DNA from 4 places in the Fructilactobacillus carniphilus genome. Region 4 is predicted to be linked to each of the others. Evidence: predicted binding sites of a transcription regulator. Region 4 holds the regulator's gene; each other region holds the start of a gene.
What was found. Region 4 encodes CtsR, which represses protease genes until heat stress. Its sites were predicted from a motif close to TTGGTCAAAAAAGGTCAAANA; they were not measured.
Positions count from the first base shown of each region.

Region 1: the regulator CtsR is predicted to act here: its motif matches at 5,880-5,900, upstream of M3M37_RS01180 (ATP-dependent Clp protease ATP-binding subunit).
Region 2: the regulator CtsR is predicted to act here: its motif matches at 2,858-2,878, upstream of M3M37_RS05745 (ATP-dependent Clp protease ATP-binding subunit).
Region 3: the regulator CtsR is predicted to act here: its motif matches at 2,888-2,908, upstream of clpP (ATP-dependent Clp endopeptidase proteolytic subunit ClpP).

Region 1 is NZ_CP097121.1:227,506-235,076, reverse strand. Features, by position in the region: gene M3M37_RS01205 (LTA synthase family protein) at 1-1,816, opposite strand, end outside; gene M3M37_RS01200 (lysylphosphatidylglycerol synthase transmembrane domain-containing protein) at 1,819-2,862, opposite strand; gene M3M37_RS01195 (glycosyltransferase family 4 protein) at 2,846-3,901, opposite strand; gene M3M37_RS01190 (glycosyltransferase family 4 protein) at 3,909-5,075, opposite strand; gene M3M37_RS01185 (phosphocarrier protein HPr) at 5,200-5,466, opposite strand; gene M3M37_RS07435 (hypothetical protein) at 5,569-5,691, opposite strand; gene M3M37_RS01180 (ATP-dependent Clp protease ATP-binding subunit) at 5,929-7,571, shown strand, end outside.
Region 2 is NZ_CP097121.1:1,132,269-1,139,839, forward strand. Features, by position in the region: gene M3M37_RS05730 (hypothetical protein) at 1-877, opposite strand, end outside; gene M3M37_RS05735 (hypothetical protein) at 925-1,677, opposite strand; gene M3M37_RS05740 (LCP family glycopolymer transferase) at 1,695-2,684, opposite strand; gene M3M37_RS05745 (ATP-dependent Clp protease ATP-binding subunit) at 2,964-5,114, shown strand; gene M3M37_RS05750 (acyltransferase family protein) at 5,257-7,125, shown strand; gene M3M37_RS05755 (TVP38/TMEM64 family protein) at 7,149-7,571, shown strand, end outside.
Region 3 is NZ_CP097121.1:807,669-815,239, reverse strand. Features, by position in the region: gene rapZ (RNase adapter RapZ) at 1-225, shown strand, start outside; gene M3M37_RS04165 (gluconeogenesis factor YvcK family protein) at 215-1,222, shown strand; gene whiA (DNA-binding protein WhiA) at 1,235-2,167, shown strand; gene clpP (ATP-dependent Clp endopeptidase proteolytic subunit ClpP) at 2,227-2,820, opposite strand; tRNA gene M3M37_RS04150 (tRNA-Arg) at 3,403-3,474, opposite strand; gene gap (type I glyceraldehyde-3-phosphate dehydrogenase) at 3,722-4,726, shown strand; gene M3M37_RS04140 (phosphoglycerate kinase) at 4,830-6,047, shown strand; gene tpiA (triose-phosphate isomerase) at 6,162-6,920, shown strand; gene eno (phosphopyruvate hydratase) at 7,008-7,571, shown strand, end outside.
Region 4 is NZ_CP097121.1:110,299-117,869, forward strand. Features, by position in the region: gene M3M37_RS00515 (L-lactate dehydrogenase) at 1-450, opposite strand, end outside; tRNA gene M3M37_RS00520 (tRNA-Val) at 699-771, shown strand; tRNA gene M3M37_RS00525 (tRNA-Lys) at 778-850, shown strand; tRNA gene M3M37_RS00530 (tRNA-Leu) at 876-958, shown strand; tRNA gene M3M37_RS00535 (tRNA-Thr) at 971-1,044, shown strand; tRNA gene M3M37_RS00540 (tRNA-Gly) at 1,049-1,120, shown strand; tRNA gene M3M37_RS00545 (tRNA-Leu) at 1,136-1,221, shown strand; tRNA gene M3M37_RS00550 (tRNA-Arg) at 1,227-1,300, shown strand; tRNA gene M3M37_RS00555 (tRNA-Pro) at 1,307-1,380, shown strand; gene M3M37_RS00560 (CtsR family transcriptional regulator) at 1,526-1,999, shown strand; gene M3M37_RS00565 (ATP-dependent Clp protease ATP-binding subunit) at 2,019-4,484, shown strand; gene rpoB (DNA-directed RNA polymerase subunit beta) at 4,778-7,571, shown strand, end outside.

The DNA of each region.
Region 1 (7,571 bases), 120 kb from region 4:
TCGCCACTTCTTGCTTCTGTTCATTATTAAGCTTGAGCTCCGAACCGGTCTTAGTATCATAAACGGTGGATCCCACTTTCGTATACTTCGGACTAACAAAGTCACCATTTCTAAACGGCACAATTTGGTTATTATCCTTACTCATCAAATCCTGTCCAAATTGAATCATGTTCTGATTATTAACTCCGAGTAAGTGCAGCAAGGTAGGTAAGACATCAATTTCTCCCCCATAAGTATGGTTAACTCCACCTTGAATATTAGCACCATTAATCATGAACGGTACCTTCTGGAATTGAGCCAGATCATACTTATTAACACTCTTCTTATTCAAGAGCTTAGCAATGGCCGGACGATGGTTATTCGAAATTCCGTAATGATCCCCATAAAGAACCACGACACTGTTCTTCGCTAATCCACTCTTTTGTAAGTAGGCTTCAAATTCTCCAAAAGCCTGGTCCAGGTAATGCGCAGTTTGCACGTATGGATCAACCGTATTATCCCCAGTAGTGGTAGCTGGAAAGTCCGTGTTTTGTTTATCCAACTCATACGGGTAGTGGTTCGTTAACGTAATCAACTTCGCATAGAAAGGCTGCGGTAACTGTTGAATGTATGGAATACTCTGCTTGAAGAAAATTTTATCCTTCATCCCGTAACCAATGTTGTAGCTTGGCTTATTTTTGTAGTATGCCTCACTAAAGAAGTAGTCATATCCCCACGATTTGTAGGCGTTGTTTCGGTTCCAAAAAGTTGGAACATCGCCATGAAAGGCTGCCGTTGTGTATCCCTTCTGATCCAAAATCGATGGAGCCGCTTGATAAGTATTTTGTCCCCCATAGGTTACCATCGCCGAACCCTGCGGCAAACCATACAGTGAGTTTTCAAGCATCATTTCCGCGTCAGAAGTCTTTCCCTGCGCGACTTGGTGGTAGAAGTTATCAAAGGACAGCGTATGTTGATCATGGTAAAACTTATTAATGTTAGGCGTAACTTCTTTTCCGTTCACCTTATAGTCAATTAGGAACTGTTGGAAACTTTCCAAGTGAATGATAAAGACGTTTTTGCCCTTTTCTTTTCCATAGTAACTCACGTTCGGACTAGCGTAGTTCTGTTTAACGAACTTTTCTACGCTCTTTAAGTCCTTCGCCTTTGCCTGTGATCTCGTTTTCGATTCTTGATGAGTTTGATAAGCACTAAAGGCGGCGTACTCGTTCAACCCCAAGTACTTCACAATGTAATTATTATCAAAAGTTCGTGTCAATAATCCCGAGCGATCGGCATTAGCCACGTTGTATTCGGCAAACATCAAGACTAGGGATAGAATGGTAATGCCCACTGCGTACCGTAACTTCAACGGCTTCTTGCTAATCTTAATTACTCCGAACAGTAACAGTAAGATTAAAATCACGATGTCCAAATACACAATAAAATCAGTGGGACGCAGGATTTCCAAGAAACTTTTTCCCAGGTTATTTTGTACGTTCCCCGTTCCCTGAATAATTCCCATGGACAAGAAATCCGAAAATTCTCGGTAATACAAAATATTGGCAAAAATCCACGTGGACTGTAAGAAATCGATAATTAGCATCAACCAGTAGGACAACTTCCCCCGAAAATACAGGGCAATTCCGAACAAGAGTAGAGCAGACGGCAGTGGGTTAACCGCTAGCAGGAATTCTTGCATCCCACCGGATACTCCAAGGGTAAAGTCCGTTTTATAACAATAATAAGTTTTCAGCCAAAACAGTAAGACAACCAGGACGTAAAATCCAATCGTTGTATTAAAAAATTGGCGGATTCGCTTCCAAAAAGCAGCCATGCTTATTCCTCCATACTTTCCGCTTTATTATTTTGCGCGTGAACGCGCCGGGGCTTGATCATCAAGGCAACCAGCCCTAAGAACAGACCGAGATAGTAGGTCAATAATCGCCATAAAATCATGGCCAACGCTAATTTGCTGGAGCTATGAATGTAGCTACGGAATAACTTTTCAAAGCTATATTCGGCTCCCCCCGCTCCTCCCGGAATAGGAAACATTGAAATTACTAAGAAGATCAAAACGTCCAGGCTAGTAACCATTACGACGTTCGCATTATGATAACCTAACGACAGCATCACAAAATACGGAATGAGGTAGTAGAAAAACAGTTGTAAAAAGGTCAAGATGCAGACCTTGGCCATTAGTTTCCCTTCGTGCCCAATCCGAATACTTTCATCGTGGAAATTATCAATTTTTTGGTTCAAAGTTCGTTTCCAACGTTGGTATTTGTTTTCGTTGACAAACCAGCCCACCACTTTAAAACAGCCGTTGACTAGCTTTTTTGTCATCGAATACCAGTACATGATCATCAACAGTCCCACAATCACCACCAGGTGAATCAAAAACCCGAACACTACAAAAATAGCTAACGAGTGGACAGTATCAACCAGGTAGCGAAAGCCAATGATCAAGCTCACCACAAAATTCAGGACAATCATTGCTTGATAGATGACAAACTTCATTAACAGGGCCGAGCTGGCCTTCCCTCCATCAACACCAGCTTGAAGGAGCACCACCAATTGCGCAGGTTGACCCCCACTAGAAAACGGAGTAATCCCGTTAAAGAGTTGTTCAACCAGGGGAACCCGAATTGCATCCCGAAACGAAAATGTTGGCGTACTACTCTTCACCAAAAGATAGGTCACGACCGATTCAAAGAAAAAATACAGTAAAATACAACCCAGAGCGACGGTTAGCCACCCTAAGTTGACGGAAGAAAGGTCATTAATTAGCACGCTAAATTTAATGTCACGCACAGCGTACCACGAGATTAGCAATCCAATGGCCACCATGAGTAGTAACGAAATTTTATTTCTTCTGGACATGAGACCTCCCGTTTTCCGCCTGTATTTGGGCTTGCTGGATGTAAAAATCATGCCAAATCTGGGCTAAGTGATCCTCAGAATAATAATCAGAAGCCGTTTCTGCTTTATGAACATACTCCGCCAACTGCTCAGGATCATCCGCCAATTGATGTAACCACTGATTCATATCTGGCTCATCCTTAGCAGGCGCATAATAACCAGCAATGATTTGTTGGTATAGCGGTAAATCCCGTAAAATCACCGGCAACCCGCAAGAAAAGGCTTCTAACACTGACATTGGAAATAGCTCATTATAGGATGGCAGTAAAAAGACATCCGCCAAATCATAGTAGTCAACCAGCTGCTTGCGGTCCACAATCCCCGGAAAACTCAGGTTCGCCGGTGGATTTTCAACCAACTTTTTGAGTTCTGAATAACCTGCAGTCATGCCACCAAACGAAAAACCGCCCACCCAGATAAATTGGTACATCGGATTTGCCTGAGCCAGCTTGGCAAAATCTAACACGCCCTTTCGGGTTTGTACTTGTCCCGTACAAATTACCGTGAAGCGATGCTGATCGTAACCATATTGATCACGCAATCTTTGCTTCTGATTTGGTGATACCGGATGGAATTCCGTCTTGCTTACAAAATTCGGAATGTAAGTTACTCGTTTGGCTGAAATCCCATACTTTTCCAATTCGGGAATAAAGGTCGGATTCACCACCACAATTTGATCCATCCGTTTGTAAAATGCAATCACATACCGATAAAACAATTGCTTAATTCCCAGGGGTAGTTGCAAACTTTCCTCCAGAGTTTCTGGCAGAAAGTGCACGTAGCCAATTTTACGCCCCCGATGTTTACTAAACGTCGACAGGTAAAAAGTAGGATTAATGGTGTGATAGTGACTAATATCAGCAGGACGATACTGGTTCACTTCAATTTGAAATTCCGTCGGAAAACGGTCACGTAATAACCGGATTAATTCCAGATAGGCGCTTCCTACTCCCTGACCTTTGACTTTGGTCGCCGTTGAAAACATGTCAATTTTGAGCATCGTCATTCTACTCCTTATCGTCAGTGCTAACGTAACGGTCTACAACGTCGCGATAAAAACTTTCGATTTGATCCACAAAGTAATCGGCCGAAATGTCATGCAATTTTTGCTGCCGTAGTTCAGAGTTATCCAAGTAAGCAGTGGGATGCTGTAGGTATTCAATCACATCGTTACTAAATTCTGTTAACGTGGTGAACGTTTTCCCTAAAGATGGATCAGTAATCAAATCATTCGTATAGGGACTAGCAGCCACCACTACTTTGGTATCGGCGGCCATCGCTTCAATATAGGTTAATCCCTGAGATTCAGAGTTCGACGTTGACACAAATAAATCCGCCATTCGATAGTAGGCGTTGACCTTTTGATTATTGATCTCACCGGCAAAAGTCACATGGGCTTGCAAGCCAGACCGAGCCACCTGTTGGTGCAAATCATCTGCTGCTGGTCCGTCCCCCACAATGACAAGATGGGCATCCGGAACCGCTTCTAGAATCGTCGGCATTTGCCCAATCAACGTATCAATGTCTTTTTCATACGCTAATCGACTTAACGACAGTAAAACTGGTTGGTCTGGAGTGATTCCCAGTTTCTTCCGTAATTCTGCTACATTCCCGCCATCTTCATAATGATGTAAATCGACTCCCGTTGGAATGATGCGAATTGGACTTTTTACGCCATAGTCAGTTAGTTTATCTAGCACGCGTTTACTTGGGGCTACAATCCCATCTAAATGACGGCAAAAGGCCAGCGTCCCCTCTTTAACGTGAATTGGTTTAAGTAAATGACCGTTGGCCACGTAATGAAGGTAATCTTCGTACATGGTGTGGTACGTGTGCACACATGGAATGTTAAGATTACGCGCCACAAACTTGCCAATCACTCCCATCGAAAACTCAGTTTGGGTGTGCACCAGGTCTAGATTTAATCCCTTCGCAATTTGGGTGGCCTGAAAAAGCCCCCGAACTGCAATCCGTCGTTCTGTAAACGAAATAAATGGAATGCTAGAAAAGCGATAAATGCCTGCTTCCCGTTCCTCATCCGCATTTGGGTCTGTGGTCGTAAAAATATAGACATGATTGCCCCGTCGTTCTAATTCATCCTTTAACGTTTTAATGGAAGTTGCCACTCCACTAACTTGGGGGAAATATGTATCTGTAAATAAGCCGATATTCAAGCGCCGGTTCTCCCTTTCAAATTGACGATAAACAACTAAATTATATTGGTTTCCCAGGTAGTTTGCAAACTATGACCCTAAAGAAAAAGAGTTGCCGGAGCAACTCTTGGAACCTCAAAATCGACTATTCGATTAATCCTTCTTCTTTCATGGTTTTAGCGATAGCTTCTAAAGCATCCTTAGCATCGTCACCATCAGCAGTAATGGTAATCACTGCGTTTTGGCCGACCCCAAGTGACATAACTCCCATGATAGACTTCAGGTTCACCGTCTTATCTTCGTATTCTAGCGTAATGTTAGAGTCGAATTTACTAGCGGTTTGCACCAAAAAAGTAGCCGGACGAGCATGAATCCCAGTTTCTGCAGTGATTTTAAATTGACGTTTTTCCATAATAAACGCACCCCTTTGTTAACCATATTTATACTCTAAGAGTACCAATATATCGGTCAAAATACAAGTTTTTGCGCCTTAGCGCAGATTATTAAGCTTTCCTTAATTATCCGCTGCATAGTGGTACACCACCACGCCGTTTTCAAACGCGGTCCCCACTACTCGTTTGCGCGTCGGATAATCCATAAAAGCCTGCTGGAAAACAAAGAACTGATCCGGTTGCACGGTGAGCTCCTGAATGGTTCCGTTTTGCAGCTGTTCTAGTTGTTCTGTAAACGCTTCCTTCGTTGCTTCGATTGGATTCGCTTCCTTTCCGTTTCCTCATTTATTTTACCATAGTTGCTCACCAATTTTCCCAGAGATGTAAATCCTTGAAACCAAACTCGAGGTGAGTATAATAATAAACACAAATAAAAGTCAACAAAGGTCAAAAATGATCATTGATCAAAAGGAGGTTGTACCATGGAAGGACAACAAGGTGCATACGGATTTGGAAATCTTGATGATTTAATTCGCTCCATGCAAGGAAGTAATCAAAACGGGGCTACCGGAACGCAAAGCAGTAACGGTAACAACGGTCAAAAAGGAATTTTAGCAACTTACGGAACTGATTTAACCAAACTCGCACGGGCAGGAAAGTTAGATCCTGTGATTGGCCGGGATGAACAGACAGCCCGGGCCATTGAGGTCTTAAACCGACGTTCTAAGAATAACCCTGTTTTAATTGGAGAAGCGGGAGTCGGAAAAACGGCGATTGTGGAAGGCTTAGCCCAAAAAATTGCCGATGGAACGGTACCGCAGAAATTGCAAAGCAAGCGGATCATTCAGATTGACATGGTTTCGATTATTCAAGGAACCGGAATTAGAGGTCAATTTGAAAAGAAAATGCAACAACTAATTAAAGAGGTCAAAGCTGATCCCAACATTATTCTCTTCATTGATGAAATTCATGAAATCATTGGAGCAGGTAATTCTGAAGGTGGCTTGGATGCCGGTAACGTTTTGAAACCATCCCTAGCCAGAGGTGACTTTCAGTTAATTGGTTCCACCACGCTCAAAGAATACCGCGAAATTGAAAAAGATTCAGCCCTGGCCCGGCGGTTCCAACCAATTATGGTCAACGAACCAAGTCAAGAACAAGCCATTAAGATTTTACGGGGCTTGCAAAAGAACTACGAAGATTACCACCTCGTTCACTACACGGATAAGGCCATCGAAGCAGCCGTGAACCTTTCCAACCGTTACATTCACGATCGGTTCTTACCAGATAAGGCCATCGATTTAATGGACGAAACGGGCTCACGAAAGAACTTAACGCTCAACATCATTGACCCCCAGGCGATTGAAAAAGAGATTGCCCAAGCGGAGAAGCAAAAGGAAGCTGCTCTTCATAAGGAAGATTACGAACAAGCTGCTTTCTACCGCGATCAAGAAAAACAGCTAGAAGCCAAACGGGAGCGGGGGGCGAAAAACTACAACACCAATAACAACACGGTTACGGAAAAAGACATGCAACAAGTGGTCGAAGAAATTACTGACATTCCCGTAGGTGACTTGGAAGACCAAGAAAAAGAACAACTCAAACAGTTAGATCACAACCTAGAGGAGCACGTGATTGGACAAAACCAAGCGGTTTCCCAAGTGGCCAAGGCCATTCAGAGAAACCGAATCGGCTTCAACAAGTCTGGTCGTCCGATTGGATCCTTCCTCTTCGTCGGACCAACCGGAGTCGGAAAGACCGAGTTAGCTAAACAATTAGCCAACCAGCTCTTTGGCTCCAAGGATGCTTTGATTCGGTTTGACATGTCTGAATACCGAGAACCACAATCGGTTGCCAAGTTAATTGGAGCGGCACCGGGTTACGTTGGATACGACGAAGCCGGTCAGCTAACCGAAAAAGTCCGGCGACACCCATACAGCTTGATTCTGTTCGATGAAATTGAAAAAGCTCATCCAGACGTTCTGCACACCTTCTTACAGGTGTTAGATGACGGTCGGTTAACCGATTCGCAAGGTCGGACGGTTTCCTTTAAGGACACGGTCATCATCATGACCAGTAACGCCGGGACCAACGCTGGTTCAAACGTCGGCTTTGGTGCTGAAGC
Region 2 (7,571 bases), 470 kb from region 4:
AACCAATTCTTCCCGACATAATTGAATCAAACTTAACCATAAATGGAGAAGTTGGACCAATATAAGAAACAATAATCGTCAAAATTGAAGCAATAGGCATTGATAATATCGAAAGATATTTAAATAAATTAGTTTTGAAGAATTTAAGAAATTTATATTTAAATCCTACTTGCATTAATAAGAAAAACGCAATCAATAATAGTTCTAATAGAAATGGATTTCTAGTATTAGTTTGTGAATACAAGAAGCAACTAATCAAAAACAGTAAAAATAGAGATATTTTATTTAATTTCCCTTTTTTAATAAAAATATAGCAAAGGAATAAATAGAAAAATAATTGTGATGGTAACGTTACCCAATTGAATCCTAAAGCTTGCCTAAATGACATTTGGCCATTATTAGTAAATCCTCTAAATGTAGAAAAAGTTGGAATTAGATTAAAATATCCCAAAATTACTGTGCAAATCGTCATAACCGCGGTAACCAGAAAAAAAACTTTAACAATCTTTCTAAAATCGATGTGATTAATCATCAAAAGCATTACAAAGAACCACAATGGAAAAGATAATGTTGAGGTCCTCTTTACGATTAATCCCAAAGCAATCAATAAAAAATATACAATATATGATGAATCCGGTTTCCGTAATAAAATACTTTCCAAGCAACCTATTATTAATACTGCTGAAGCTATTTTTGTGACCGGACTAAAAAACAACCCATATTCTTTCGTCCAATAGGTATAGATTAATGTAAAAAACATTAAAAATGTGTAGATGCCAAAAAACGCACAGACCAACGTAGTCCGTGTTTCTTCAGTTTCTGGCTTCGCATAAAAATTATTAAAAAATCTAGTAATTTTACTCAAAACATTTTCCATTAAACACCATCTTTTCTCCCAAACAATATCAAATCGACATTTATTAATTAATAGTAATCTGTCTCAGCTGCGTATGGAGATTGGACTGCGTGTGTTTTTGCTTGTTTTTTTGTTACTTGTTTCGGTGTATATTTCTCTACATAACCATTAACTTTGGCTCTGTTTAACAAAGTAATTTGTTTTAAAGCAGCTTTGTCATTACCAAACTGAGCATGGTTTTTATATTTAAACTGGTAAGGATGGTACTTAATTTCTACATCGTCACCAGGATTTAATTTTAAAAATTCATTGTTAGAAATCATCGTTCCCTTGTAAGGAGTTACTACAGGTGCATCAGTGGGAATGGGAACATTGTTGATTTGCGCAACAATCGCATTTTCACCTTTATGGTCATCAGCGTTAATCCCTAAACTTCCATTATTATATTTCATCCATACAACTTTTCCTTTAGTAGCTATTTTAGTTTTACTACTATTATTGATTTCAAATGGGCTATCAACTTTTGCCAAAGAAGAACGAGAAACAAACATGATGGCTAAAATTACAATTAAAGCAACTCCTAGCAGTACTTCATTGCGAAAAACATGCTTTCTACCTGAGTGCTTTCCTCGTTCATTATCAACGTTTTCATTGGATCTATTCTTATTACTAGACAAAATCGGTCCATGATTTTGGAAATCATATATGAACAATACAGTTACAACAATAACAATCAGAATAGCCGCAATTAGATTAAAAATGCTGCTATTGAAAAGTGAACCTAATTTATACAAAAAATATTGCCAATTAGAGTACTCCATTTATTCAAAAATCTCCTTTAATTTAAAGCGATATCACCAGTCGTAGCATGTGGTAAGTCTAGACTACTTCTGATTTGATCTGTCTTTTTTTGCAATTCAGATTGCGGTGTAACTTCCATGTCTTGTCCATCAATCATTTCTCCAGACTGTCCACTCAAGTAGGTATTTTCAATGTTCTTTCGAGCAGAAAGATATCCAGTTGCAATCGCAGATAAATCAGAGAATTGCAAATCAGTTTGGGTGTTTTTAGCAATGGAATCGATAAAGCCTTGATTTAATAAGGAAGTTACGGAACCACTCTTAGTAACTACTCCTTCGAGCAATTGCCGTTGCCGCTGTTCCCGACCAAAGTCACCCCGAGGATCGTCGTAACGCATCCGCGAGTAAGCTAGTGCCTTTTTCCCGTCCATCTTAGTGGGTTGCCCCTTTGTGAAGTGGTAACCCTCATAATCAAAGGTTAATTCGGGAGAAATAGTTACTCCCCCGACTTGGTCAACCACTTGCACCAACCCCCGCATGTTAATCATGGCGTAATAGTCAATCGGGATATTTAGCATCTTTTGCACCGTTTGAATGGCAGTTTTAGCACTGCCGTAAGCATAAGCAGCGTTGATCTTAGCGGGAGACTGGTCTGGGTAACCAGGAATGTTAACGGCTGTATCCCGCGGAATACTGGTAATCAACGTCTTGTGTGTATTCGGATTGATGGTCACTACCATCATGGTATCTGTCCGACCCTTGTAAGTCCGCCCCAATTCCCCTGTATCAGTTCCCATTAGTAAAATAGAAATGGGCTTTTTGTTCTTCAACAGTGCACCTGTATCTCGCTCTTTTTGTAACCCAGCACTGTTGTATGCCTTGTTAACAGCATTTTTAACCGCAAAGTATTTATAAGATCCAAAGGCAACTCCACCTACCAAAAGGACCAAAATAATCGTCAAAATAATGTTGCGGGTTCGATGTGATCTTTGGGGCTTTTGATCACGATCTAGTCGACTTTCGTCCATACTGATAATCTCCTTTTCCTACATAAGTCCAAACGACAATAGTTACAGTTTACCAAACTAAAGTAGATTTTAAAACATTAAGTTGGACGTGTCCCCCGTGACGCTTGCATTTACCCTCTTATTTTACCCTGATTTTAACTTTTTTAGACTTTGTGAGCTAATTCCTTTTCTTTTTGGTTAAGAAAGGTTAAACTATTAAGTATAGAGATTAAGAAATATCTCTGATGGGAATTCATCTAATAAGTGCCTTCCCAATAACTTAGGAAAGAAGGACTTTCTATGCCAAGCAATTTTGGAAATGACCCATTCGGAAACAACGGAATGGATGACTTATTTAACAGCTTTTTTAACAATATGGGTAACAACCCCCATGCTCGTTACGTCGTTAACGGACATGAATTAACTCCAGAACAAGTGGCTGAAATGCGCCGCACTGGTCAAATTCCTGGTCAAACTGGACAACACAATGTCACACCAAATCAAGCTAATCAACAAGCAAATCAAAAACAAGAAAGTTACCTTGATAAAATCGGTCGTAACTTAACCAACGAAGCTAAACAAGGTTTACTGGATCCCGTAATTGGTCGGGACAAAGAAATTCAAGAAACTGCCGAAATTTTGAGCCGGCGAATTAAAAACAACCCGATCTTAGTTGGAGATGCTGGAGTTGGTAAAACAGCCATCGTTGAAGGATTGGCACAAAAAATTGTCAATGGTGATGTTCCAGCTACCATCAAGGACAAGGAAATCATTTCAATTGACCTTTCTTCTCTAGAAGCCGGAACTCAATACCGGGGAGCCTACGAAGAAAACATTCAAAAGTTAGTTAAAGAAGTGGAACAACGTAAAAACGTCATTCTATTCTTTGATGAAATTCACCAAATCGTTGGTGCCGGTGCTTCTGGGGATGAAAATGGCGGTAAAGGTTTGTCTGATATCTTGAAGCCGGCTTTATCTCGTGGTGACATCTCTGTAATTGGAGCTACTACCCAAGATGAATACAGAAACACCATCATGAAAGACGCTGCTCTGGCCCGTCGTTTTAATGACGTTGTGGTTAATGCACCTAGCAAGAAGACGACCTTTGAAATCTTACAAGGGATCCGGAAGTCTTACGAAGAACACCACCAAGTTAAATTACCTGATGATGCTTTGAAGGCTGCCATTGATTACTCAGAACAATACATTCCACAGCGATCATTACCTGACAAGGCCATCGACTTAGTTGATATGACCGCAGCCCACTTAGCTGCTAAGCACCCAGTAACTGACAAAGTTAGTCTGGAAAAAGAATTACAAGCTGCTAAGCAACAAAAAGAAGACAACGCTAACGCGGAAAACTTCGAAGCTGCTGCTAAAGACAAGGCTCGGATTGAAGAATTAGAAAAACAATTAAACAATGAGTCTGACAATTCCGAAACTCCAGTCGCTACTCCAGCTGATATTGCTGAATCAGTAGAGCGGTTAACCGGAATCCCAGTTTCACAAATGAGCTCAGACGACATGGAGCGTCTGAAGGGAATGGGCGACCGGCTCAAGTCCCACATCATCGGTCAAGATGAAGCTGTGGATGCCGTTGTCAATGCCATTCGGCGGAACCGGGCTGGTTTTGATGATGGTAATCGTCCAATTGGATCATTCCTCTTCGTTGGACCAACTGGGGTTGGTAAAACTGAATTAGTGAAACAACTGGCTAAAGACATGTTTAACAACCAGGATTCCATTATCCGGCTTGACATGTCTGAATACCAAGATGAAACCGCCGTTTCTAAGATGATTGGTGCCACCGCTGGATACGTTGGCTATAACGACAACGGTAACACCTTAACGGAACGAGTACGGCGGAATCCTTACTCCATTGTCTTACTTGATGAAATTGAAAAAGCTAACCCCCAAGTAATTACCTTATTACTACAAGTAATGGATGATGGTCGGTTAACTGATGGGCAAGGAAACGTTGTTAACTTCAAGAACACGGTGATTATTGCTACTTCGAATGCCGGATTTGGTAACAACTCCATGACGAAGGATGACGATGAGAACGAAAGCATCATGGATCGTTTAGCTCCATTCTTCCGTCCTGAATTCTTGAACCGGTTCAACGCCATCGTAGAATTCTCTCACCTGACGAAAGATGACTTAAGTCAAATCGTGGATTTGATGATTCAGGACTTGAACGAAACTTTGGCTCGCAAGGGAATGAAGTTGGCCATCTCTCAAGATGTCAAAGACTGGTTGATGGAACAAGGTTACGATGAAGCCATGGGGGCTCGTCCATTGCGGAGAGTAATCGAACAACAATTACGTGACAAGATTGCTATGTACTACCTCGACCACCAAGATGTTAAGGACATCAAGGCTGTCTTGGATAAAGAAAACGACACCATTAAAATTGAAGCAGATCACGTCGCTGAAAAGGCTGACAAATAATCTTCTTCACTAATAGAAAATAACCTGTCATTACGGCAGGTTATTTTTTTTACTTAATTTGCGCTTGCCTATTGTAACGCCATTCTTCGGGATATATTATTAAAGATGTGCTAAAAAATTTTGCAAAAGAGGTTTCATCACCATGCCAACTGATCACCCTAAAAACCGCTTCATTACTGGATTTACCGGTTTACGAGCCCTAGCCGTTATTTGTGTTATTCTGTATCATTTTAATCCTGCTCTTTTTAGTGGAGGTTATTTAGGGGTTCCGGTCTTCTTGACCCTATCAGGATACCTAGTCACAGACCATCTGCTTAATGAATACCAAACGACTGGTACCTTCAGTTACGGTCATTTTTGGTACAAACGCTTAAAACGTCTGTACCCAACCTTGATTGTGATGCTCTTTGCCACAGCTGCCTACATTACCTTTTTCCAACGTAATATTTTAGCCAACCTCTGGCAGAGCATCGTGACAAACCTTGCGTACGTGTATAACTGGTTTGAAATTTTAAACGGTCAATCTTACTTTCAAAAATTTGCCGGTTCAGAGTCTCCCTTTACACACCTTTGGACCCTCTCCATTGAGGGTCAGTTCTATCTAATCTGGCCTCTGATTGTCATCTTATTGCTTCGCTTTTTCCGTAAATCTAAACGTGGAATCTTCTGGACGGCCCTAATTCTTTCCGTGATTTCGGCTCTCTTAATGGCCTTCTTGTTTAAACCTGGTGTTGATCCCAGTCGAGTTTATTATGGAACTGATACCCGCATGTTTTCCATCTTGTTAGGGGCTTGCTTAGCGGTCCTCTGGCCTAGTCAAAAGACACTTAGTAGTCCGAATTCCCAACAACGCTGGTTTTTCGAGGTGATTGGTGCCATTGGAATGGCTGGAATGGTAATCACCGTCTTTACGGTCGGCGCCCAATCACCATTCTTATACCGTGGGGGGATGTTCCTCTTTTCCATCTTCACCGTCCTCGCAATGTGGGCCATCGTGGCCAACGCCAGCGTTTGGAATCGCTTGTTAACGAATCCTGTCTTTGATTGGATTGGATCAAGAAGTTATGAAATCTATGTCTATCAATTACCAGTCTTCGTATTCTTTGGCGATAAAATTAAGAACCTCGCTGATTATCAGTGGCTCTACGCCCTCATTGAAGTCGCCATTATTCTAGTGATTTCAGAGCTTTCCTATCGTTACGTGGAAGTTCCTTTTAGCCACTATGATTATGCCCACGCTGCCCGACAGATCTTAAATTTTGTCAGTCACATCACACCCCGGCGAGCCATTCTCTCCTTAATCATCGCATTAGGAATGGTGGGTTTCATTCAATCCACCATCGTGGACCCCAAGGTGGCGAACCATTCCCCCCTAGCTAACCACATTAAGCAAAACGCCAAAAAGGAAAAACAATATAACCAAAAACTAGCCCAACAAATTAAAGACGGTAAAAAAGTTAAACGAACTTCTGCTGACGAAGCCAAAATTCAAAAAGACGGGCTTACCAAGGCACAACTCAAACAAGCACAACAATTATCTGGGAGTGCTGTGGGAGACTCCGTCATGTTAGCAGGACGGGATGATTTACAAAAGATCTTCCCACAACTCTACATCGACGCTCAGGTCTCCCGTCAAGCTGATGTGGCTGTTTCTTCTTTAAAGACGATGCAAAGTAAGGGTGTCTTGGGTAAAAATGTTATCATTGGGCTAGGTACCAACGGGAATATTAATCAAGATACCATCGACGAAGTGATTAAAATTGCGGGTCCTAACCGCAACGTTTTCTGGATTAATAACCACATTCCGTCTCAACCGTGGCAAAACAAAAATAACGAGCTCTTAACCGAAGCCCACCAGAAGAACAAAAACTTCTACGTGATTGATTGGAATGACTACGTTGAAAACCATCCGGATTGGCTTTACAATGACCAAGCACACCCGAACACCACTGGTGCGCCTAAGTATGCTACGTTCATTGCCAAAAATGTCTTAGAACATGAAAAAAAATAATTAGAAACAAATAAGGAGTACCCATGAAATTACCCCGAATCAGTCGAATGGATCTCATTAAAATCGGTGCCATCATCATCGGAATTTTAATTTTAATAATGATGTTTAAGGACTACCTACCACAAATTAAAATGATGTTTGATCCCTCAAAACGGCCCCAAGCTATCCAAGAAATCCGACAACATGGTGCGTTTGATGCCATCCTTTTAATGTTGCTCTTGTTTATCGGAACCGTTGTTCCTGGGATTCCCGTGATGCCCATCGCGATTTTAGCAGGGTTATGCTTTGGCACCCTCTTTGGAACGCTAATTAACGCAGTAGCCATTGGACTAGGTAACTTGGCCGCCATTCATCTAATTAGCCTCTTCAAACGGGACGTTCAAAAGGAATACAAACATAATCGGTTTGCCGATCACCTAAAAAACAGTAAAAACCCCCTCATGGCG
Region 3 (7,571 bases), 700 kb from region 4:
TTCTTTAACAAAACCCTTGATCTCCTCGAATTTGAATTGCCCCGCATTAGACAAAGTTCGAAATCCAGCGAGACAATTGCGATTGGTTGTACGGGTGGAAAGCACCGCTCCGTGGCGATGACCGAACGACTGGCGCATCATTTGCGTGAACTGGGCTACGTGGTAAACATTACCCACCGTGACATTCAACGACACAAAGGAGCAGAGAATTCCAATGGTAGATAAAGTTGCGAAACGAATTGATCGCCCCCGAATGGTGGTGATTGGCGGAGGAACCGGGTTGCCCGTGATTCTGAGAAACTTAAAGAAACGCGACGTGGATATCACAGCCGTCGTGACGGTGGCTGACGATGGCGGTTCGTCCGGAATTTTGCGGAACTACATTAACGTGTTACCGCCCGGAGATATCCGCAATGTTCTGGTGGCCTTATCCACCTTGCCAGAGCTGTACCTAGATATTTTTCAATACCGGTTTAAGTCTTCGGATAAATTTTTGTCTGGGCATGCGATTGGTAATTTAATTATTACGGCACTTTCCGAAATGGAAGGCGGCTTCTTTGACGCAGTGCAGGAATTAACCCGGATGATGCAAGTCGACGGGCATGTTTACCCGGTTTGTGATGAAGAACTGGTGCTGCACGCCGAGTTTAGTGACGGCAGTCAGCTAGCCGGAGAAGCAGAGATTACGGCTGCTGACAAGCTGGTGAAGCGGGTGTGGGTGGAATCTCCGACTAACGACCACCAACCGGAGGCCGTCCCCGACGTGATTGAGGCCATTATGAACGCCGATCAAATCGTGCTGGGTCCTGGAAGCTTATATACCAGTATTCTGCCGAATTTAATGGTAAGCAACGTGGGGGAAGCGGTCAAAGCTACGAATGCTGAGGTGGTCTATATTTGTAACATTATGACCCAAAAAGGAGAAACGGATCACTTTACGGATGCCGATCACGTGCGGGTTTTAGACCGGCAGTTGGGGCAGAACTTCATTAATACCGTCCTAGTTAATAACCGTCCGGTCCCGGCGAGCTACATTGATCATCAGCGCTGGGGGGATGAATCACAACCCGTCGGGCATGACTACCAAGGTCTCAAGGAACTAGGTTGTCGGGTGATTTCCTCGGACTTTTTAGAACTGAAAGACCACGGTGCCTTCCATAACGGTCAGCTTGTTTCCAACGAACTGATTCGCTTGCTCGGTCAACCAAAATTCAATCATTAGGAGGTCACCAAGATGTCGTATGCTAGTGATGTGAAAAAGGAGCTCACCCGCTTAGAGGTTCATCGTACCAATGCCAAGGCGGAATTAATGGCGTTGATTCGGATGAATGGGACCTTAACGCTGTCAAATCAACATTTCTCGTTAGAAGTCCAATCTGAAAATTCTGCGATTACCCAACGAATTTATCGGTTGCTGTTACAGTTTTATCAAGTTAAGGCTAGTGTCGTAGTTCGGAAAAAGATGAAGCTGAAGAAGAATAATTTGTACGTGGTGCGCTTGCAACAGCGGGTGGAGTCCATTCTGGATGACTTGGGAATTTTAGATCATTATCAGATTTTAGAACGGGTCCCGGTGGAGCTGTTACAGGATGATCTGCAGGTTCGTTCCTACTTACGCGGGGCCTTTTTGGCCGGGGGCTCGGTCAATAATCCTCAAACTTCGCGGTATCACTTAGAAATTTATTCTTTGTACGAAGACCACAGTGAAATGCTGACTGAGATGATGAACCAGTACCACCTAGGGGCCAAGCAAACCAAGCGGCGCAGCGGTTACATTGTGTACTTGAAGGAAGCCGAAAAGATTGCGGATTTCTTACAGCTGATTGGGGCCACCAATGCGATGCTGAAGTTTGAAGACATCCGGATTGTTCGCGACATGCGTAACTCAGTCAACCGGTTGGTTAATTGCGAAAATGCCAACATGAATAAGGTGGCGAACGCGTCGACCCGTCAGATTGAAAATATCCAACTGATTGAAGAACGAGTGGGACTTGAGTCCTTGCCACCGAAACTGCGCGATGTTGCCGAAACGCGCTTGAAAAATCAGGAAGTTAGTTTGAAAGAACTCGGCGAGTTGGTTGCGAATGGGCCGATTTCTAAGTCAGGGATTAATCACCGGTTACATAAGATTAACGACTACGCAGAGAAGTTACGGGCCCAGCCGTAATGTCACTGCCCAATAAAAAAGTGCCGAGAAAATTAATTCTCGACACTTGTAGTTATCGCTTATTTTCGATCGGAACTGTTCTTCATAATACCGTCAATTAAGCCATAATCAACTGCTTCAGGAGCAGTGAGGTAGTTATCACGTTCGGTATCACGGTTAATCTTAGAGAGTGGCTGACCGGAGTGGTCTGCTAAGAGTTCGTTAATCATCTTCCGAGCTCGCAGAATCTCTTTGGCAGCAATCTCAATTTCAGTTTGTTGACCTTGCGCACCACCAGATGGTTGGTGAATCATGATTTGAGCGTGTGGCAAAGCAAACCGTTTCCCCTTGGTTCCAGCCGTAGCCAAAACGCTGGCCATTGAAGCAGCCATTCCCATGACGATCGTTTGCACGTCGGCTTTGATGAAGTTCATGGTATCGTAAATGGCCATTCCGGAAGTAATGACTCCACCTGGAGAGTTGATGTATAGGTAGATGTCCTTGTCAGAATCTTGGGCATCTAGGAATAACAATTGGGCAATCACGGCGTTCGCCATGTTGTCTTCAATTTCTCCGGAAAGCATGATAATGCGATCTTTTAGTAATCGTGAGTAGATGTCATATGCGCGTTCACCTTGAGGTGAGTTTTCAACGACTGTTGGAACTAATGGCATAGTTGAATCCTCTCTTTCTTCTCTAAATTTAATTGGAATTTTTAATTCGTGAGTTTATCTTACAATGATGGTCAATCAAGGTCAAATAAAGAGCTTATGAAAATTTCATTCATTTTTTTATTGTAATTAGGTTCGTCAAACTTGCTTTTTATTTTAAAATTGAGTATAACCAGTGTACTAAATTATAAATTGAGCTTTAGGTCGTGAAAATCATGGTGCATGGAGTTATTTTGTTCTTGTTTGTGATAATTTTACTGGCTCCTCTAAAGAAAGTTATCACCTTTATGGAAGGGGTTGATCTTATGATCAATTTATTAAGTTCCTGTTTAGCTATTTACGGTACTAATGTTTCCATGCCCTAGAGCTTAATTTAAATTATCTTTATTCGGTAATATGGTTTCATTAAGTTTTTCAAATGGTACAAAGTAATGAAATAAACTAAAAGAGGATGATCAACGTCATCCTCTTTTAACTTGCCTAAAAATTTTTGGTAATCAGTGAAAATTTATGAAAATCAGAAATTCTAAAATCGCTTAACGAAGCGGTTTTTGAGCACTTATGGTACTTTATGGAACCTCACTATGCGCCACGAGGGAATCGAACCCCCATCTCAAGAACCGGAATCTTACGTGCTATCCATTACACTAGTGGCGCGTCAGAATACTCTTATTATATTAAATGATTCAACGCTAATAATCAACCCCTAACTTTAAAATCGTTTGGTTTGAATTCAAATGGTGGTTTGCTATACTAAAAGCCGTAGTTAGCCAGTGACTGGCTATCAATGCACGTGATTATGGAACCGCTTTAAGCTTGAGGGGAAATCACTGACATTTCCTGACAAAAGTGGTAAGATAGTTACGTATTAAATATTAGATATTCCTGAAGGAGGAAGCCGATTATGACTACAAAGATTGGTATTAATGGTTTCGGACGAATTGGTCGTCTTGCATTCCGTCGGATTCACGAACTAGGTGCTGAAGGGATCGAAGTTGCTGCAATTAACGACTTAACTACCCCTTCAATGTTAGCTTACTTATTGAAGTATGATTCTGTTCACGGTCGTTTCCCTGGCAAAGTGGAATCCACTGAAGACGCAATCATCGTTGATGGTAAGCGCATTCCTGTTTACGCAGAACGTGATGCTAAGAACATTCCTTGGGTTAAGAACGATGGTGTTGACTTCGTACTTGAATGTACTGGTTTCTACACTTCCAAAGAAAAATCACAAGCTCACTTGGATGCCGGTGCAAAACGGGTATTGATTTCAGCTCCTGCTGGTGACATTACTACTGTTGTTCCTGGGGTTAACTTGGATGTCTTGAGCCAAGACGACAAGATCGTTTCTGCTGGTTCATGTACTACTAGTTGTTTAGCACCAATGGCTTACTGGCTGAACAAAGACTTCGGTGTTAAAGTTGGTACCATGACTACTGTCCACGCTTACACTGCTACTCAAGCATTGCAAGATGGACCACGGAGCGCTAAGTTTGCTAACAACCGTGCCGCTGCTGTTAACACGATTCCTCACAGTTCTGGTGCTGCTAAGGCCATTGGTTTGGTTATCCCAGAACTTGACGGTGCATTAAAGGGTCACGCACAACGGGTTGCTACCATCGATGGTTCTTTAACTGAATTAGTTACTGTCTTGGACAAGAACGTTACAGTTGACCAAGTTAACGACGCCATGAAGAGCCACGAAAACGAAGCCTTTGGTTACAACGACGACTTCATCGTTTCTTCAGATATCGTTGACGATGACCACGGTTCCATCTTCGATCCTAACCAAACTGAAATCGTTGAAAACGACGGTTTACAATTAGTTAAGACGGTTGCTTGGTACGACAACGAATGGGGCTTCACTTGCAACATGGTTCGGACTTTGCTTAAATTTGCTACGATGTAATTTAACCACTAGTTCTCTGAACTGAATGTGATTGAAAAGGCGGAGGAGGGATAACCTCCCCCGCCTTTTTTCTAAATTAAAGAATCTCAGGAGGAAACACAGCATGAGTAAATTAATCATTGATGATTTAGATCTCAAGGGTAAAAAAGTCTTAATGCGGGTTGATTTCAACGTGCCCATTAAAGATGGCGTGGTTGGTGACGATAACCGGATCGTGGCCGCTTTGCCTTCCATCGAATACGTGATTGATCACGGTGGCAAAGCCATCTTGTTCTCACACTTGGGCCGGATTAAGTCCGAAGACGACAAACCCGGTTTGTCATTACGCCCGGTGGCCGAAAAGCTCTCGAAGTTATTGGGCAAACCAGTGACGTTTGTTCCCGTTAACGAAGGGCCACAACTGGAAGAAGCCATTGATAACATGCAAGATGGTCAAGTATTACTAGCTGAAAACACTCGTTACCAAGACGTCATTAACGGCGAACAAGTTAAACGTGAATCCGGTAACGATCCTAAATTAGGTGAATACTGGGCTTCTCTCGGTGACGTTTTTGTGAACGACGCTTTTGGAACTGCTCACCGGAGCCACGCTTCAAACGTGGGAATTGCGACGGCTATGGAAAAAGAAGGCAAGCCAGTGGCTGCTGGATTCCTGTTGGAAAAAGAAATCCAATTCTTAGGGAACGCCGTGGACAATCCTAAGCACCCGTTCGTAGCCATTTTAGGGGGAGCAAAGGTTTCCGACAAAATTGGTGTGATTGATCATCTGTTGGACAAAGCCGACAAGATCATCATCGGTGGAGGAATGACTTACACCTTCTACGCTGCTAAGGGTATTGGGATTGGAAACTCTTTAGTGGAAAAGGACAAGATTGACGTTGCTAAGGAAATCCTGAAAAAAGGTGGCGACAAGATCGTGCTACCTGTCGACTCTGTTTGTGCCGACCAGTTCTCGAATGATGCTAAAACCCAAGTGGTGGATGGCTCCATTCCAGACGGCATGATGGCCTTAGACATTGGTCCTAAATCAATCCAACTGTTTGAAGACGTCTTAAAGGACGCGAAGACGGTGGTTTGGAACGGACCAATGGGTGTCTTTGAAATGCCTAAATTTGCTGAAGGTACTTTAGCAATTGGTCGTTACCTCGGTACTTTGAAGGATGCTACCACGATCGTGGGTGGAGGAGACTCAACGGCTGCCGTTAAAGAACTAGGTGTGGCTGACCAGTTAACTCACATCTCAACCGGTGGGGGAGCTTCTTTGGAATACTTGGAAGGAAAGACCTTACCTGGAATTGCTTGTGTTTCTAACAAAGATTAATTTAAAAAGACTAGTGCTCGCTGAGCGCTGGTCTTTTTTATTTAGAGTGATTGCTAGTTATTTGGGGAGATTTCCGCTAAAATTAAACTAACGAGACGAGAGGAGAAAGAAAAAATGAGAACTCCCTTTATTGGTGGCAATTGGAAAATGAATTTATCGTTAACCGAAGCCGCTCAATTTATTGATGAGATTCAGACCCAGCTTCCACCCAGTGACGAGGTGGAAACGGTGTTGGCGGCTTCGCCATTGTTTCTGCACACAATGCAGGAGCATAATAACAGCCCCCTGTTAGTTGCTGCCGAAAACTGTTTTTACGAAGACGAGGGGGCCTATACCGGTGAGGTAAGCCCCCAAGCATTGAGTCAGATGGGAATTAAGTACGTGATTGTCGGTCACTCGGAGCGCCGGAAGTACTTTCATGAAACCGATGAAATTGTGAACAAAAAGGTCCACGCAGTGTTCCGGAACCACATGCTCCCCATCATTTGCTGTGATGAAACTATGGGTCGTTATGAAACCGGCGACCACATCTCCTGGATGGTCAATCAGGTGACAGCCGCCATTCGGGGGTTGGATGCCGATGACGTGAAAAAAGCGGTCGTGGCCTACGAACCCAGCTGGGCCATCGGAACTGGGCATACTGCTCCAGCGGATGCCGCAGAGGAAGGTTGTTATTTGATTCGGCAAACGATTGCGGATATTTATTCCGATCAGATTGCGAATCAAGTCCGGATTTTGTACGGGGGGAGCGTCACCCATGAAAACATCCGTGAACTAATGAAGCAACCAGATATTGACGGGGTGTTGGCTGGGAAAGCCAGTCTTACCACGCAGGAGTTTGTGGAATTAGCTAACTTTCACCAACCAAAATAGTTGGTGAATTTATTTGCAAAGTGATTTTTAAAACTGTAAAATTTAGATGGATAGAATTAGTTTATCAAACTACTAAGGAGATTTATTATGTCAATTATTTCTGATGTATACGCACGCGAAGTCCTTGACTCTCGTGGTAATCCAACTGTTGAAGCAGAAGTTTACACCGAAGACGGTGCAATGGGCCGGGGAATTGTTCCTTCCGGTGCCTCAACTGGTGAACACGAAGCCGTTGAATTACGTGATGGTGACAAGAGTCGCTACATGGGCAAAGGGGTTACGAAAGCCGTTGCGAACGTAAACGACAAGATTGCAAAGGAAATCATCGGTTACGACGTAACTGATCAATTAGGCATTGATCAAGCCATGATTAAGTTAGACGGAACGCCTAACAAAGCTAAGCTTGGTGCCAACGCCATTTTAGCCGTTTCCATCGCCGTAGCTCGCGCTGCTGCTGACGAATTAGGCACTCCTTTATACAACTACTTAGGTGGTTTCGATGCCCACGTTTTACCAACTCCAATGATGAACGTTATCAATGGTGGTAAACACGCTAACAACAAGGTGGACTTCCAAGAATTCATGATCATGCCAGTTGGTGCTCCAACGTTCCGGGAAGCCGTTCGGATGGGTTCAGAAACGTTCCACAAC
Region 4 (7,571 bases):
ATCTAAAGAAGTACCGGAACCAAAGACCTTTTCCTTTGGAAAACCAGAAATCTTTTGGGTAGCGTAAGTCAAGATGTCAACTGGGTTAGCGGCTACTAAGAAGATGCCGTCAAAACCGGAGTCAACCACTGGTTTAACGATGGAAGCTAAAATCTTTAAGTTCTTGTTAACCAAGTCGAGACGAGTTTCACCTGGTTTTTGGGGAGCACCGGCTGTGATAACCACCAGGTCAGCATCCTTACAATCAGGGTAGTCACCGGAGTAAATGTTTTTGGCAGCCGTAAATGGAATGGCATCTTCCAAATCCATTGCGTCTCCTTCGGTCCGATCCTTGTTAATGTCAACAATGACAAATTCTTCAGCTAATGCTTGTTGCACCATGGCAAAGGCGTATGAGGAACCCACGGCTCCGTCTCCAACCAAAACAACTTTTTGGTGTTTCTTAGTCATAACTGTCATCCTTTCAGTGGTAATAGTATTAAGATACAGCTAAATTATAACATTGAAAGTGTTACTTTTCACATTCAATTGCAACCGTTTTCGTGGTGGTAATCCGTGAATTAAAAATAATTATGGAAGAAACGATTAGAGGAACTCTGAGTCTGAAAAAAGTTGGGGAAAAGTGTTGACGATTTTTCGATCTGATGCTATGATTTAATAGTTGTCAAAACGATGTAATTGTTTTGCTTCTCATTTATGGAAGATTAGCTCAGTTGGGAGAGCGTCTGCCTTACAAGCAGAGGGTCACAGGTTCGAGCCCTGTATCTTCCATTACATGAGCCGTTAGCTCAGCCGGTAGAGCATCTGACTTTTAATCAGAGGGTCGGCAGTTCGAACCTGCCACGGCTCATTTGTAAATGTAAAAATAATAACATGCGGACGTGGCGGAATTGGCAGACGCGCTAGATTTAGGTTCTAGTGTCTTAGCGACGTGGGGGTTCGAATCCCTTCGTCCGCATCCATTATTTTTGCCGACTTAGCTCAGTTGGCTAGAGCGCGTCACTAGTAATGATGAGGTCGGAGGTTCGAGTCCTCTAGTCGGCACTATGCGGAAGTAGTTCAGTGGTAGAACGCCACCTTGCCATGGTGGAGGTCGCGGGTTCGAATCCCGTCTTCCGCTTTTTTATATGTTTATGCCGGGGTGGCGGAATTGGCAGACGCACAGGACTTAAAATCCTGCGGTCAGTAATGACCGTACCGGTTCGATCCCGGTCCTCGGCATTTATGCACCTATAGCGCAATTGGATAGAGTGTCTGACTACGAATCAGAAGGTTGCAGGTTCGACTCCTGCTAGGTGCATTTGTTCGGGAAGTAGCTCAGCTTGGTAGAGCACCTGGTTTGGGACCAGGGGGTCGCAGGTTCGAATCCTGTCTTCCCGATTTAACTTATATAGATTAAAAACATTGGCTAATGGTAGTCAATGCTTTTTTGTATAGTTAATGGTTTTAAAAGGCCCTTTGCTTGTTATTTGCTGTGGATATTATATAATTAAAGTCAACATTAGTCAGAGACGAGATGAGAGATATGACACATCACAGCATGTCAGATACAATCGAAGAATATTTAAAGCAATTGTTACTTAGTGCGGATACGGCAGAAGTGGAAATCAGACGTTCAGATATTGCTGATCACTTTGACGTGGTCCCCTCTCAGATTAATTACGTGATTAAAACGCGGTTTACGCTGCGGGACGGCTACGTCGTGCAGAGTAAGCGGGGTGGTGGTGGTTACATTCGGATTGAACAAATTGACCTAGCGAGCGACACGGACGTGTTTGACCAGTTAGTGGCTTCCATTGGCACCCGAATTACCCAAAAGGACGAAGAAGACATTTTAACCACCCTTTATAACAACGGGTTACTTTCAACCCGCGAAGTTAACATGATTTCTTCCATCTTAACTCATGAAGCAATTGCAATTACTAATGCTGAAACCGAAGAAAAAGTACGAGCAAACGTGCTAACCGCTCTGTTGAGTCGGTTACGGTACGAATGCTAACCGAAAGGAGACTTACTTTATGGCAGATTCATTGACTCCGAGTGCTAAACGAGTATTAAACATTGCGCAGGATCAAGCGCGGAGCTTTAAGCACCAAGCGGTGGGAACCGAACACCTCCTGCTGGCGCTAACGCTAGAAAAAACTGGAATTGCCTACGAAACTTTGACGCAGCTCTCAATTACAGATCAAGATGTTTTTGAAGAAATCGAACAACGAGTTGGCTACGGAAATTTGGATGCAGAAGAGACCACGTACCTAAGTTACTCGCCCAAGATGCGGGAAATCATTGCCTTGGCCGCCCGGATTGCGCAACAATATGGAAGCCTAAAGGTCGGACCGGAACACCTGTTGTTAGCCTTAACGACTGACGAAAAGGGAGTTGCTGCCCGAATCATGGCCGGACTTGGTACTACCCCTGAAGAAGTTCGCAAGATTACGATTCGTAAGATGGGCGTACCGGATCAGGGTGTGGGCGCCGCGCGCGAACAACAAAACGAGGAAAGCCAAACCCCTACGTTAGATTCATTGGCAAAGGACTTGACTAAGACGGCTCGCGATGGTCAACTGGATCCAATTATTGGGCGGAGCTGCGAAATCAAACGGGCCATCCAAGTCTTGAGTCGCCGGACGAAGAACAACCCCGTTTTAATTGGAGAACCAGGGGTTGGAAAAACCGCAATTGCAGAAGGACTAGCCCAAAAGATTGTCCAAAAGAAAGTTCCAGAAGAAATGTTGAACAAGCGGATTATGATGCTGGACATGGGTTCCTTAGTGGCTGGCACTAAGTACCGGGGTGAATTTGAAAATCGGTTAAAGAAAGTGATCAACGAAATTCAAACTAGCGGGAATGTAATCCTGTTTGTGGATGAACTACACACCTTGATTGGGGCTGGTGGAGCTGAAGGAGCCATTGATGCTTCGAACATCTTAAAACCGGCATTAGCCCGGGGCGAACTCCAAATGATGGGGGCCACTACTCTAGACGAATACCAAAAACACATTGAATCGGATGCAGCGTTAGAACGGCGGTTTGCCACGATTCAAGTCAATGAGCCATCAGTACAAGAGGCGAAAGAAATTCTGCGCGGGTTACGACCGAAATATGAGGAACACCACCACGTGCAAATCACAAACGGGGCCATCGATGCCGCCGTGGACCTATCTAACCGCTACATTAGTGACCGCTTTCTGCCGGATAAAGCCATTGACCTAATGGATGAAGCAGCCGCTAAAGTTCGCATTGACGAACTGCAGGGCACGAGTCCGGTCTTGAAGAAACAACAAGAATTAGAAGAAGCCCGGCGCGACAAGGATCAAGCCATCGAAGACCAACGCTTCGACGACGCCGTTTCCATTCGGGCACACGAGCAAGAGTTGGAACAAGAGTTAGCCAAGCTGCAAAAGCAAAGTGACCAACAACGGCAACGTGAAAACAACGAGCACCAGTACAATTTACGCGAAACTGCTGAAGATGTGGCCCGGATTGTGGCTGAGTGGACGGGGGTTCCAGTTACGAAGCTCCAGAAATCTGATACTGAACAGCTGATTAACCTTGAAACGCAATTACACAAACACGTCATTGGCCAAGACCAGGCCGTTTCGGCAGTGGCGAGAGCCGTGCGACGGGCCCGGAGTGGTTTGAAGGATCCAAACCGGCCGATTGGGTCGTTCCTCTTCTTGGGACCAACCGGGGTTGGAAAAACGGAACTGGCCAAGCAACTAGCTGCCACGATGTTTGGCTCGGCGGACGACATGATTCGGGTCGACATGAGTGAATTCATGGAAAAGTACTCGACTAGTCGGTTGGTGGGGTCTGCACCTGGTTACGTGGGCTACGACGAAGGTGGTCAATTGACCGAAAAGGTGCGGAATCACCCGTACTCAGTGGTTCTACTTGACGAAGTTGAAAAGGCCCATCCCGACGTCTTTAACATGCTACTGCAGGTCTTAGATGATGGGTACCTGACTGATTCAAAGGGGCGCAAGGTTGATTTTCGCAATACGATTATCATCATGACGTCGAACCTGGGGGCCACGGCCTTGCAACAGCAAAAGACGGTTGGGTTTGAAACGGACCAGACGCGAAACCGTGATCGGGAAATGAAACAGGTCATTGATGAACAAGTCAAACAGTTCTTCCGGCCGGAATTCTTGAACCGGATTGACGAAACGGTTTACTTCCACTCCCTGACTAAGTCAGAACTGCACCAAATTGTGAAGTTACTGACGCACAAGCTGGTTACCCGGGTGGAAGCCCAGGGTTACGAACTTCGCTTAACCCCAGCAGCCATCGACGCTGTGGTGGCCAAGGGTTACCAACCAGAATACGGAGCTCGGCCGTTACGGCGGGCCATCCAAACTCTGATTGAGGATCCGTTGAGTGAAGACCTCTTAGCTGGTAAATTCGAAAAGGGCGACCGGATTACAGTCGGTGCGCGGAAAAACGAAATTACCATTACTAGCAAAGCTCCCAAACTAGTTTAAAACGAAAGCCTAACGGTCCTAGGATCGTTAGGCTTTTTGGTTGACGACGATTAATTAACGTTGTATACTACAGAAGTATTGACTATGAATTGAAATGTGTGATTGCGATCTATTGTCCGCAATTACGTTTATACGAAGCCAAAAATAAGTAAATGAACTTATTTTTGGATTTTTTTTGCTTAAATTTAGGGTAAATCCCTAATTGTAATCAAATTGTAACATTTCGGTTCGCAAGATTTATAAGGAGGGTGAACAACTTGGCAGAAGACTTGAAGGTAAACACACCACAAGCAATGGCCGGTAACGTTGTTAAGTACGGTAAACACAGAACCCGGCGTAGTTACGCCAGAATCAAGAAGGTTTTAGATTTACCAAACTTGATCGAGGTCCAAACTGATTCTTACAACTGGTTCTTAGACGAAGGACTCCGTGAGATGTTTAAAGACATCATGCCCATTGACGACTTTCAAGGAAAGTTATCGTTAGACTTCGTTGACTACCAATTATTAGAACCAAAGTACACGGTTGCAGAAGCACGGGCTCACGAAGTTAACTACTCCGCCCCTCTCCACGTAACCTTAAAATTAACTAATCACGAAACTGGTGAAATTAAGACCCAAGACGTGTTCTTCGGTGACCTACCGTTGATGACGGATCAAGGAACTTTCATTATTAATGGTGCAGAACGAGTAATCGTTTCCCAATTAGTTCGTTCCCCTGGGGCTTACTACCACAAAGAATTAGATAAAAACGGTCGTGAATCTTACAGCGCTACGGTGATTCCTAACCGGGGTGCTTGGATGGAATTTGCGACGGATGCCAAAAACATTTCCTATATCCGGATTGACCGGACGCGGAAACTGCCGATCACGGAATTAGTGCGGGCCCTTGGGTTTGGCTCTGATGACGAAATTACGGACATCTTTGGTTCCACTAGCGACACTTTGAACTTGACTTTGGAAAAAGACGTCCACAAGGATGCCAGTGACTCCCGGGTTGAAGAAGCTTTAAAGGACATTTACGAACGCTTGCGTCCGGGTGAACCAAAAACCGCTGAATCCTCTCGGAACCTGTTAACGACGCGTTTCTTTGATCCGAAGCGTTACGACATGGCACCTGTGGGTCGTTACAAGACCAACGAAAAGTTGAGCTTGAAGAACCGGTTGATGGGCGCTGCTCTAGCAGAAACGCTGGCTGATCCTGATACGGGTGAAATCATTGCCAACAAGGGCGACATCTTGGAAAAAGAATTAATGAAGAAACTGTCGCCTTATTTAGACCGGCAAGATTTTAAGGCTTACACTTTTAATCCGTCTTCAGAAGCAGTGGTAACTGATCCCGTGACGGTTCAAATCATTAAAGTTTACTCCAACACGGACCCAGAAAAAGTGGTTCCCGTCGTGGGTAACGACAACATTAGCTTGGACTACAAACACATTACGCCGGCTGACATGTTGGCACAAATCAACTACTTCTTCAACTTACAAGAAGGACTGGGATCTGTCGACGACATTGATCACTTGAGTAACCGGCGGGTTCGTTCCGTGGGGGAACTACTTCAAAACCAATTCCGGATTGGATTATCTCGGATGGAACGGGTGGTCCGCGAACGGATGTCAATTCAAGACACTGCGACGGTTACGCCACAACAGTTAATTAACATTCGTCCGGTCGTGGCTTCCGTGAAGGAATTCTTTGGTTCCTCACAATTGTCGCAGTTCATGGACCAAACTAACCCATTGGGAGAATTAACCCACAAACGGCGTTTATCGGCTTTAGGACCTGGTGGAATTACGCGGGACCGGGCCGGTTACGAAGTGCGGGATGTTAACTATACCCACTACGGCCGGATCTGTCCGATTGAAACGCCCGAAGGACCAAACATCGGGTTGATTAACTCGTTCTCTGGTTACGCGCGGGTCAACAAGTACGGCTTTATCGAATCACCATACCGGCGGGTGGATTGGAACACCCACAAGGTAACCGATAAGATTGACTACCTAACGGCTGGCGACGAAGATAAGTACGTGATTGCCCAGGCCAACTCACCATTGAACCCCGATGGTTCTTTCCGCGACGAACAAGTAATGGCGCGGGATAAGTCCGAATACGTGGAAGCTAATACGGTCGACGTGGACTACATGGACGTTTCACCCAAACAAGTGGTTTCCGTCGCCACTGCATGTATTCCGTTCTTGGAAAATGATGACTCCAACCGGGCTCTGATGGGATCAAACATGCAACGGCAAGCGGTTCCGCTGTTAAATCCACACGCTCCACTAGTGGGAACGGGAATGGAATACAAGACCGCCCATGACTCCGGAGTGGCTAAGATTGCGAAATACGCCGGAACGGTTGAATACGTTGATGCTCGTGAAATCAAGATTCGCCGTGACAACGGTACTTTAGATACGTACGAACTGACGAAGTTCATGCGGTCTAACAATGGAATGAACTATAACCAAACTCCAATCGTTAAGACCGGTGACCACGTGGATGCCGACGAAATCATCGCAGATGGTCCAGCCATGGAAAGTGGAGAATTAGCCTTGGGGCAAAACCCAACGGTGGCCTTCATGACTTGGCAAGGATACAACTTCGAAGATGCCATCGCCATTAGCGAAAAACTGGTCAAAGAAGATGCTTACACTTCGATTCACATTGAAGAGTACGAATCAGAAACCAGAGACACGAAACTGGGACCTGAAGAAATGACCCGGGAAATTCCTAACGTCGGAGAGGATGCCTTAAAGGATCTCGATGAAAACGGAATTGTGCGGATTGGGGCTGAAGTGCACGACGGTGATATTCTGGTCGGAAAGGTTACTCCAAAGGGAATGACCGAACTGTCCTCCGAAGAACGGCTCTTGCACGCTATCTTCGGGGAAAAATCACGTGAAGTTCGTGATACCTCCCTCCGGGTGCCCCACGGTGCCGACGGGGTGGTGCAAGACGTCAAGATTTTCTCTCGGGAAAACGGGGACGAACTGCAACCAGGTGTGAACAAGATGGTTCGGGTTTACATCGCCCAGAAGCGGAAGTTGCAAGTCGGTGACAAGATGGCCGGTAAGCACGGAAACAAAGGGA